Regions from separate parts of the Hamadaea sp. NPDC051192 genome, predicted to be linked through region 1. Evidence: riboswitches for the same ligand, from Rfam matches in the RefSeq annotation. Region 1 holds a riboswitch; the other holds the start of a gene.
The links. Region 1 has a riboswitch for cyclic di-AMP ahead of AB0M47_RS16740 (C40 family peptidase). Riboswitches for the same ligand answer to the same signal wherever they lie in the genome.
Positions count from the first base shown of each region.

Region 2: it holds a riboswitch for cyclic di-AMP, as region 1 does, so the genes downstream of both, AB0M47_RS20545 (NlpC/P60 family protein) here and AB0M47_RS16740 (C40 family peptidase) in region 1, are expected to answer to the same signal.

Region 1 covers NZ_JBFBAZ010000033.1:46,474-51,027, reverse strand. Annotated here, with positions in the region: gene AB0M47_RS16750 (NlpC/P60 family protein) at 40-1,017, shown strand; gene AB0M47_RS16745 (LamG-like jellyroll fold domain-containing protein) at 1,054-1,824, shown strand; cyclic di-AMP (ydaO/yuaA leader) riboswitch at 1,934-2,084, shown strand; gene AB0M47_RS16740 (C40 family peptidase) at 2,118-3,110, shown strand; gene AB0M47_RS16735 (DUF998 domain-containing protein) at 3,236-3,808, shown strand; gene AB0M47_RS16730 (hypothetical protein) at 3,899-4,276, shown strand.
Region 2 covers NZ_JBFBAZ010000045.1:39,972-44,525, reverse strand. Annotated here, with positions in the region: gene AB0M47_RS20560 (VTT domain-containing protein) at 1-396, opposite strand, end outside; gene AB0M47_RS20555 (glutamine amidotransferase) at 393-1,112, opposite strand; gene AB0M47_RS20550 (MurT ligase domain-containing protein) at 1,102-2,331, opposite strand; cyclic di-AMP (ydaO/yuaA leader) riboswitch at 2,576-2,765, shown strand; gene AB0M47_RS20545 (NlpC/P60 family protein) at 2,771-3,541, shown strand; cyclic di-AMP (ydaO/yuaA leader) riboswitch at 3,793-4,031, shown strand; gene AB0M47_RS20540 (C40 family peptidase) at 4,034-4,554, shown strand, end outside.

The sequences.
Region 1 (4,554 bases):
CTTGCGTACGCCGAACGCCCGCCCCTAGGGTGATGAGCTGTGCCTCACCCCCGCACTCTCTACCGTGGACTCATCACGGCCCTTGGCGTGTTGCTGATCGGACTGGTCCCCTCGACCGTCTACGCCGCGCCCAGCGTGGCCGAGATCGAGAAGCAGATCAACGAGGCCTGGGAGAAGCTCGAACCGGCGATCGAGCAGTACAACAAGGTCCACAACGAGCTGACCAAGAACCAGAAGAAGGCTCGGGACCTGCAGAAGAAGATCGCCCCGCTGAGCCTCCAGGTGTCGGTCTCGCTCGGCCAGGTCGCCGACATGGCGAGCGCCTACTACATGACCGGGCCGGCTTCGCGGCTGACGGGACTGTTGAACGCGAAGTCGCCGGACCAGTTCCTCGACCAGCTCACGACGCTGGAGCAGATTTCGCAGACGCAGCAGCTGGCGATCGCGGGGGTCGCGGCGCAGCGTGACGTCTACGACGGGCAGAAGTCCCAGCTCGATCAGCTCATCGCCACGCTCGGCCAGCAGGACGCGGCGTTGGCGGCGCAGAAGAAGTCCATCCAGGCTGAGATGGATCGGCTGCAGAAGCTGCGCATCCAGGCGTACGGGTCGTCGTCGGTCGGCGGCAGCCTCCGGATCGGGGTGTGCCCGCCGGTGCTGCCGGGCGGCGCACGGGCCACCGCGGTGAAGAAGGCCTGCGCGCTCATCGGTAAGCCGTACGTGTGGGGCTCGGAAGGGCCGAACTCTTACGACTGCTCGGGTCTGACCAAGGCGGCGTGGGCGGCGGCCGGCAAGAGCCTGGAGCACTACACCGGGGCGCAGTGGAACGAGTCTCATTACGTGAGCCGTGCCAACCTACAACCCGGTGACCTGGTGTTCTTCTATTCCGATCATCATCATGTCGGCATATACGTCGGTAACGGGCTCATGGTCCACGCCCCGCACAGCGGTGACTACGTGCGAATGGCGTACATATCGAATATGCCGATCAGCCCGAGCGGGACTCGTTCCGTGCTTTAACGGACAATTGTGCCGAAAATCGGCACAATTGTCCCAATGAAGCGTTTCCGTCTCCTGCTGGGCAGCGGAGCCGGCCTGCTGGCCGTGCTTGTCGCGACTGCCCCGGCCCCCGCCAGCCCGACGGCCGCCCCCCGAACCCCCGATCAGCGGCGAGCCGCCGGCGAGGCCGTCACTCTCCGGTACGCCTTCGACGCCGGTCTGGCCGATCCGATCTGGGACGCCGACCGGACCCTGCGGGTGCACCCGGTCGGCGTGATGGGCGGCGTCCTGACCGCCAAGGCCCGGGCCGGCACGGTGGCGGTCGGATTTCCGCCGGCCTGTTTGGGGGACGAGGCCGAATGCCCCCGGGTCATCCTGGAGAGCGACCCGGCGCCGTGGCTGAATCCGGCTCAGGCCGACGTCTCGTGGGGCGCGCAGGTGCTGCTGGATCCGCGGAACACCAGCGACGGCGAGAACGTCGTGCAGAAGGGCTTCTCGACCCAGGGCACGCAGTACAAACTCCAAGTGGATCACTTCGGCGGCCTGCCGAGCTGTGTCGTCGCCGGGATGGTCGTCGGCGTCAACCGCATCTACGTCGCGCAGTGGCGTCGCACCGTCGCCGACGGCGCCTGGCATCGCCTGGATTGCGTACGCCGAAGCACCAGACTGGCGTTGTTCGTAGACGGTGAATTGCGGGCGAGTACCGCGATTCCCGCACAATTGTCTATTGTGAACTCCGATCCGCTCCGGTTGGGCGGCAAGGGGATCGGGCCCTGGAACGACCAATTTCACGGTTTGCTGGACGATGTCTACGTCACGGTCGGTTAGACAATTGACTACGCATTGAAGTCCGTGCTAGCCCCGGGTTGCGGTTCGATAACGCACGACTTTAGAGTCATCGAGGCGCAGGAAGTCGGTCGGCCATCCGGGGCGGCCCCTCGCGCCGCCGCCGAACCGCGACATCCGTCGCGGACCGGGGACCCAGGTTAGTGAGGCCACCGAGCCTCAGGGGGTGAATCCGCGTCAGCGGTAGCGCATCTTCCAGCGCGAACCCGTCAGCTAACCCGGTAGGCGGTGAGAGCGACCCGAACGCTCTCAGTGGAAGAGGAGACCCACCTAAGGTGGCCAGCCAATCCACCCGCAAGAAACGTGCCCTGATCACGCTCGTGCTCTCCGCCGTCGCCACGATGGGGATGTTGCTCAGCAGCGAGGCCGTCCGGGCGGACCCGTCGGTCAGCGCGCTGGAACAGCAGATCGACGACGCCTGGAACAAGCTCGAGCCCGTGCTGGAGCAGCACAACGACACCAAGGAAAAGCTCACCGCCGAGCGCAAGCGCCTCGAAGGCCTGAAGAAGCAGCTCGATCCGCTGGAGCTGGAGCTGCACGTCGCGACCGCGCGCGTCGGCGAGTTCGCCGCCTACCTGTACACCGGCGGCAGCACGACCGAGCTGAACGCCCTGCTCTCGGCCAAGTCCCCGACCGACGTCACGGACCAGCTGGTGCTGCTCGACCAGTTCTCCCGCATCCAGCAGGACAAACTGTCGGATGTCATCGCCAAGCGCGATGACCTGACGGCCAAGAAGAAGCCGATCGACGACAAGATCACCGCGCTGGCCGAGGCCGAGAAGAAGCTCAACGACCAGGCCAAGACGCTCAACGGCCAGATCAAGACGCTGCAGGACCAGGTCCAGAAGTTGTACGCGACCACGGGCGGTCTGGGCTCGCTGCGTCCCGCGCCGTGCCCGTCGACCTACCCGGGCGGCAAGGCGGCCACGGCCGTCCAGTACGCCTGTCGCCAGATCAGCAAGCCCTACGTCTGGGGCGCCGACGGACCCGGTTCGTTCGACTGCTCGGGCCTGACGATGGCGGCGTGGAAGGCGGCCGGCATCTCCCTGCCGCACAACGCGAAGTCGCAGTGGAACTCGGTGCAGCACGTGTCGCGCGCGAACCTGCGCATCGGCGACCTCGTCTTCTACTACTCCGACATCCACCATGTCGGGATGTTCGTCGGCAACGGCTGGATCGTGCATGCGTCCAGAGCCGGCGTACCGATCATGATGCGGAAGATCGACGCCGCACCGATCTACGGCTACGGCCGGCCCTACGGCAGCTGACTTCCCCGTAGGGGTCCGCGAATCCGGCGGACCCCTACGGGACAGTCACCTAGCTCGCGCGACGGAGAGCTGAACCCGTCGCGACGGCGATGTCTCGCGACCGGCGTACGACGAGCATCTCCCTCATGAATCGCCTGTCGCTCGCCCTGTTCGGGCTGCTCCTGTCCGCCTTCCTCATCGTGGCCGGCCACCTCGACGGCGACGGACTGTCGCCGTGGATCCACACCATCAGCGACTACGCCGCCGCTGATCGCGGCGGCGCGGTGGAGACCGGGATGGGCCTGGCCGCGCTCGCCACGCTGGCCTTGCTGCCGTCGGTCTACCGGGCTGACCGGCTGGCCGCCGTCCTGCTGAGCGTCTGGAGCGGCGCGCTCCTGGTCGCCACGGTCCTGCCCACCGACCCGGTCGGCGAGGCGTTGAGCCAGACCGGCTACCTCCACCGGTACGCCTCCACAGTGGCCTTCGCGGCGTTGCTCGCCGCCGGGCTGCGCCTCGGCTTCCGCCGGCTCACCGGCGTCGGTGTGGCCGGCGGAGTGGCCATGCTCGCCTCGACCTACCTCTTCCACCGATACGCCATCGGCCTCACCGAACGTGTCATGGCCGCCGCCGAGCTGAGCATGCTCATCGCCCTGACCTGGAGCCTGCTGCGCGCCTCGGTCCGGGCGTACGCCCCCACAGCCGTCCCCGCCCATGCCTGACGGCCTGCCTGAATGCGACAGTCCGCCGCGGCACTCTCTGTGTCAAGGCGACCTTGACGGTCGAGTGAGCGTCAAGGTAGCCTTGACGGCATGTTGATCGAGAAGGCCTGCACCACGGACATCACGCAGGCGGTGACCGCCGCCAGCCTGGCCGCCGTGAACGAGGCGAGCCGCCAAGCCGACCGAATCCTCGGCCCGCGCCCCCTCCCCGAAACGCCCGACTGGGAAGCCGAGCAGGGCGACCCGGCGATCCAGCGGGACATCGCCACGGGCCTGCTGCAACTGCGGATCGAACTGGGACTCGGGCTCGACCCGTTCGGCACCGTGCTGGGCCTGCGTCGCTGGGGTGCCACGTGGGAACTCATCGCGCGGGCGGCCGGAGTCAGTCGCCAGGCGGCGCACGAGCGATGGGGCAAACGCGTACGCGAGACGCTGGGCATCCCGGAGAACGCCGAAGCCGGCCTCTGACGAGGCCGGCTTCGCGGAAGGCGCTCAGCGAACGGAAAACACAAAGCCCAGGCCCCGAATGATCCCGGTGACCTGGGCTTTCTGTGAAGAGCGGGTGAAGGGAATCGAACCCTCACTGTCAGCTTGGGAAGCAACCGAGCAAGATCCGCCGATGAGATCACTCCACAGGCACTCGTATGCGACGTTGAGGATCGGGGCACGAGCTGGTTCACCTGGTCCAGCGTCGCATCTGCTGCGGAAGTCACCCACGCTCACCGATATGAGAACGGCACCAGCCA
Region 2 (4,554 bases), on a different contig from region 1:
GCCGCGCTGGGCCAGCCACTCGTCCAGCCGCGCGATGCGCCCACGCAACCGGCGTCGCACGGTTTCCCGGCCAGCCCAGCGACCCAGCCAGAACGTCGCGATGGCAGCGCCGACCGCCGCGACCAGGGCCACGCCCGCCCCGGCCATCGCACCGAACAGCAAGCCGCAGGCCAACGAGATCGCCGTACGCGGAACGAGCGCCATGAGCAGGGCGGCTCCGGCGACGACGGCGGCGGCAGGGCCGAACGCGCCGAGATCGCGTACCTCGTCGGGCACCGAGCCCAGGGGAACTCGACTGGCCAGCAACGCCACCACGCCCACGCCGAGCGCGAGGGCGCCGGCACGGATCAGCGCCCGGCGCCGGAAGTCCGCCGCCGGGGTGTCAGCAGTCGTCATCGGCCGACAGCGGTGAGCCGCTCGGCCCGGAGCCGATCCGGCCAGGTGTCGTCCAGCGGCCCCAGCGACTGTTCGCCGGTCGCCCAGCAGAGCAGGAGATCTGCGAGCGCAGGGTTACGAGCCAGGGCGGGGCCGTGTGCGTACGTCCCGAGAATCGTCTCGGACCAGGCCCCCTCCGTGACGCCGTCGTTGCCGACGCCCGTGGTGACGCGGAGCAGGGGCTTGACGCCGGGGCCGAGATGCGTGCGGCCGCCGTGGTTCTCGAAACCGGTCAGCGGCGGGAGGCCGAGCGTGGGATCGATGTCGCCCGCCAGCTCGCCGACGGCGCGCGAGGGGCCGCGGTCCGAGCTGATGTCGATCATGTCGAGGCCGGGGCACTTGTCGCCCTTGGCGAAGAAGCTGCTGCCGAGGAGCTGGTAGCCGGCGCAGACGGCGAAGACCACGGCGCGGTTCGCCGCCGCGCGGGCCAGCCCGCCGTCGTTGAGCAGCCGTTGCGCGGCGAGTGCCTGCGGGCCGTCCTCGCCGCCGCCGAGCAGGTAGATGTCGCCCTGCTCGGGCAGCCGCTGGTCGGAGCGGACCTCGACGGTCTGGGCGGGGATGCCGCGGGCGCGGGCGCGGTGGGCCAGGATCAGCATGTTGCCGCGGTCGCCGTAGGTGGAGAGCAGGTCGGGGTAGACCCAGACGATCTGCAGGCCACCGTTCACATCAGAGGACACGGTCCAACTCCGCTCGGATGTCTTGGAACGCGGTGTAGTTGGCGATGACCTCCAGGCGGCCCTGCGGCACCGTCCCGACCGCGTCGGCGAAGGTCTTGACGTGCGTGAACGGCACGTCGTTGATCTCCAGCCGGACCGCCAGGTCCATCGCCCGATCGCCGCTCACGAGGACCTGACGCCCCCGGAGCGGGCTGAAGTCCACGTCGTAGAGCCAGCTCGTGTCCAGCCCGTCGGGGTCGCGGGCGTTGATCGCCAGGAGCGTCGGCGCGACGTCGGCCATCTCGAACGCCTCGAGCCAGCTCGCCGGGTTCTTCGCCAGCAGCAGCCGGACCAGCCGGCCGTCCCGCTCCACCTGGGCGTACCGGCCGGCGACGCTGGCCACCGAGCCGAGCCGGGGGATGGCGTCCACCGGATTGACCCCGAACCGGGCGGCCACGGCCAGCGCGGTCGCGGCGTTGCCCAGGTTGACCGTGCCGGGGATCTGGAGCTTCACCTCGTGCGGCTGGCCCTCGGGGTCGACGACCTCGCCGTCGAGCAACGTCCACTGCGGAGTCGGCCGGCGCAGGTCGCCGTTGGCGCAGGCCCAGCCGCCCGCCTCGCCGCGCTGGATGTGGCCGCCGCACGCCGGGCACACGTGCGAGTCGTCCTGCCAGCGCTGACCGGCCGAGAACCAGGTGACCTCGGCGACGGGGTGGGCGCCGGCGGCGTAGACCACCATCGGGTCGTCGGCGTTGGCCACGATGTGCACCGCCGGGTGCGACGCGAGCGCCTGCCGCCAGAGGTCGGCCATCATGGCGACCTCCTTGGCCCGGTCGAGCTGGTCGCGCGACAGGTTGAGCAGCGCCACCACCCGGGGCTGAGTCGCCTGGATGACCTGGGCCAGGTAGTGCTCGTCGACTTCGAGCACCGCGTAACGGGTGGTCCCGGCGCGGGCGAGCGCGGAGGTGTGCCCGGTCGGCATGTTCGCGCCGAACGAGTTCGTCGCGACGTCGCCGAGGACGCCCAGCGCCGCGGCGGTGAACCGGGTCGTGGTCGTCTTGCCGTTGGTGCCGGAGACCAGCGCGATCTGCCGGCCCGCCGCCAGATGGGCGAGCAGGTCGGGGTCGATCATCATGCCGAGCCGGCCGCCGATGACCGAACCGTCGCCTCGCCCGGTAGCGCGCGACAGCGCGGCCGCCGTCTTCGAGACGGAAACGGCGAAGGCCGTACGCAGCGGCAGCTTCTTCTCGTCCGACACGCGGCTAGAGTACGCGATCTGCCTTCGTGATTGGTTGTGTGGCCTGAATCACGGACATCTCGGGCAATCTACCGGGACAATCCGGGCGCCTGTCGCGGCCGAGGGACATCTTGGCTGCTCAGCCGCTATGTAGCGGGCTTGGCTGGGCGGCGAGGATGCACTAGAAAAAGGACGCCGGTCGATGACCGGTGGACGTTCCGGTCCCGCCGAGCCCTGCCCGGCCGGACGTCGACCCCCAGAACAGCATCGGGCAGGGGTGGGGGACCCACTTTCGCCTCGCGACTCACGCGGCCGGCCTCGCTTCCCCAGGAGCCGGTCTCGCCGCGCGCGGGGCTCGGGGTGTAGCCGCGCTCAGCGGCCGGGCAACCCTTCCGCGCCCGAACCCGACAGCTCACCTCACAGGCGTGCTGAAGGGACCCCTATGGCCATCTTCCGTATGGTCGCCTCCCGCTGGGAGCGTGCTCGAAGTCTTCTGTTCGGTAGCCGCCGTCTTCTGTTCGGTAGTCGGCGGCGGGGCTTGGTCACCGCCGGGGCCGCGGCGATCGCAGCGGCTGCGGTCGGCCTCCCGGCCCTCGCCGCCGGACCTGGTGGTTCTCCGGCCGCGTCCGAACTTTCGCTGTCGGTCGCGCCCTCGGCGTACGCCTCGGTCTCAGCGTCGGCGTCTGGTGCGGCGTCCGCGTCTACCTCGGCGTCGACGTCCGCTTCGGGCGCCGCAGGCGTGGGCTCGGCGGCGTCGGCCGCCGCGTCGGCTGCGGCTGCTGCCGCGGCCAAGAAGGCGGCTGCGGCCAGGGCTGCTGCTGCTGCGGCGGCGAAGAAGGCGGCGGCGACGGCCATCGCCTCGACGAAGGCGGCGACCGTGCTGCGCGAGGTGGCGAAGCTCAAAGGCTCGCCCTACGTGTTCGGCGCGACCGGGCCGCGGACCTTCGACTGCTCCGGGCTGACCCAGTTCGTGTACGCCAAGATCGGTGTCAAGCTCGTCAACTACGTGCCGACGCAGCTCGACAAGGCGAAGGTCGTCCCGCATTCGAAGCAGCGTCCGGGCGACCTGATCTTCTTCCTGAGCGGCGACTTCGCGTACCACGTCGGCATCTACGCCGGGAACCACAAGATGTGGGACGCCCCGACCGAGGGGCAGACCGTCGGCCTGCACGAGATCTGGGACGACTCCTACGTCGTCGGCCAGTTCTACTGAGTCCTCCACTGAGTGTTCGGCTGAGTCCGGCTCGTCCGATCGGGGGATCTCCCGGGTCGGCCGGGCTGGACGACTTCTGTGGGCTGCGTCACCAGCTGAACCGGACATCGCGGCAGGCAATATCGGACATCGATGTCTTGACCGCGCGCCAGGGGTAGTTTTCCCAGCTCTCAGGCCTTCTTCAGGTTCTTGGCCAATTCGCAGGTTCTCGGTAGAAACGATCCGCCGGCCGGGTTCACCTGGGCGGCGGCGCCGCGGATACGCCGAATCCCGCCCGTTCGCGGTGCCCACCCCACGCAGCAGTGGATGGGCGGGAGTGGGGGAACCACCTTCGCCGGATCTGGTCGCGGACCCGGCTCGGGGTGAAGCCACCGGCGTCCGCTCAGGACACCCGCCCCCCGGTGGACCTCCGTCCTGAATGGATGCCGTGGCCGGGCCGCCTTCCCGCCCGAACCCGACAGCTCACTTCGCAGGCGTGCCGGAAGGACGACGATGAAGTCTCAGATCAGGCGGCGTACCGCCAGACTCGTGCTGGCTGTCGGCGCGGGCGTCCTGGCGTCGACGCTGACGGGTACCCCCACCCAAGCCTCCTCGGTGGACTCGGCTGCCGCGGCGCTCGCCTCGGCTCCGGCTGCGACCGTCGGGACCGGAGTCGGCGCGGCCGACACCGTCGTGACGGAGAACGCAGTGGTCGCCACGACCGCCGTCGCCACCAACGCGACTGCCTCGACCCTCACCGCCGCCCCCACCGCGGTCAGCTCCCGGGCGGCCAAGGCGGCGAAGGTGATCGCGTTGGCGAAGCAGTACAGCGGCCGTCCTTACCGCTGGGGCGCCGCCGGGCCCAAGCGGTTCGACTGCACCGGGTACACGAAGTTCATCTACAAGAAGGTCGGCGTCAAGCTCCCCCACAGCGGCGCCCAGGGCAAGAAGGGGAAGAAGGTCTCCCGGGCCAAGGCGCTTCCCGGTGACCTGGTGATCTTCCGCGACTCCAGCGGTCGCGTCTACCACGTCGG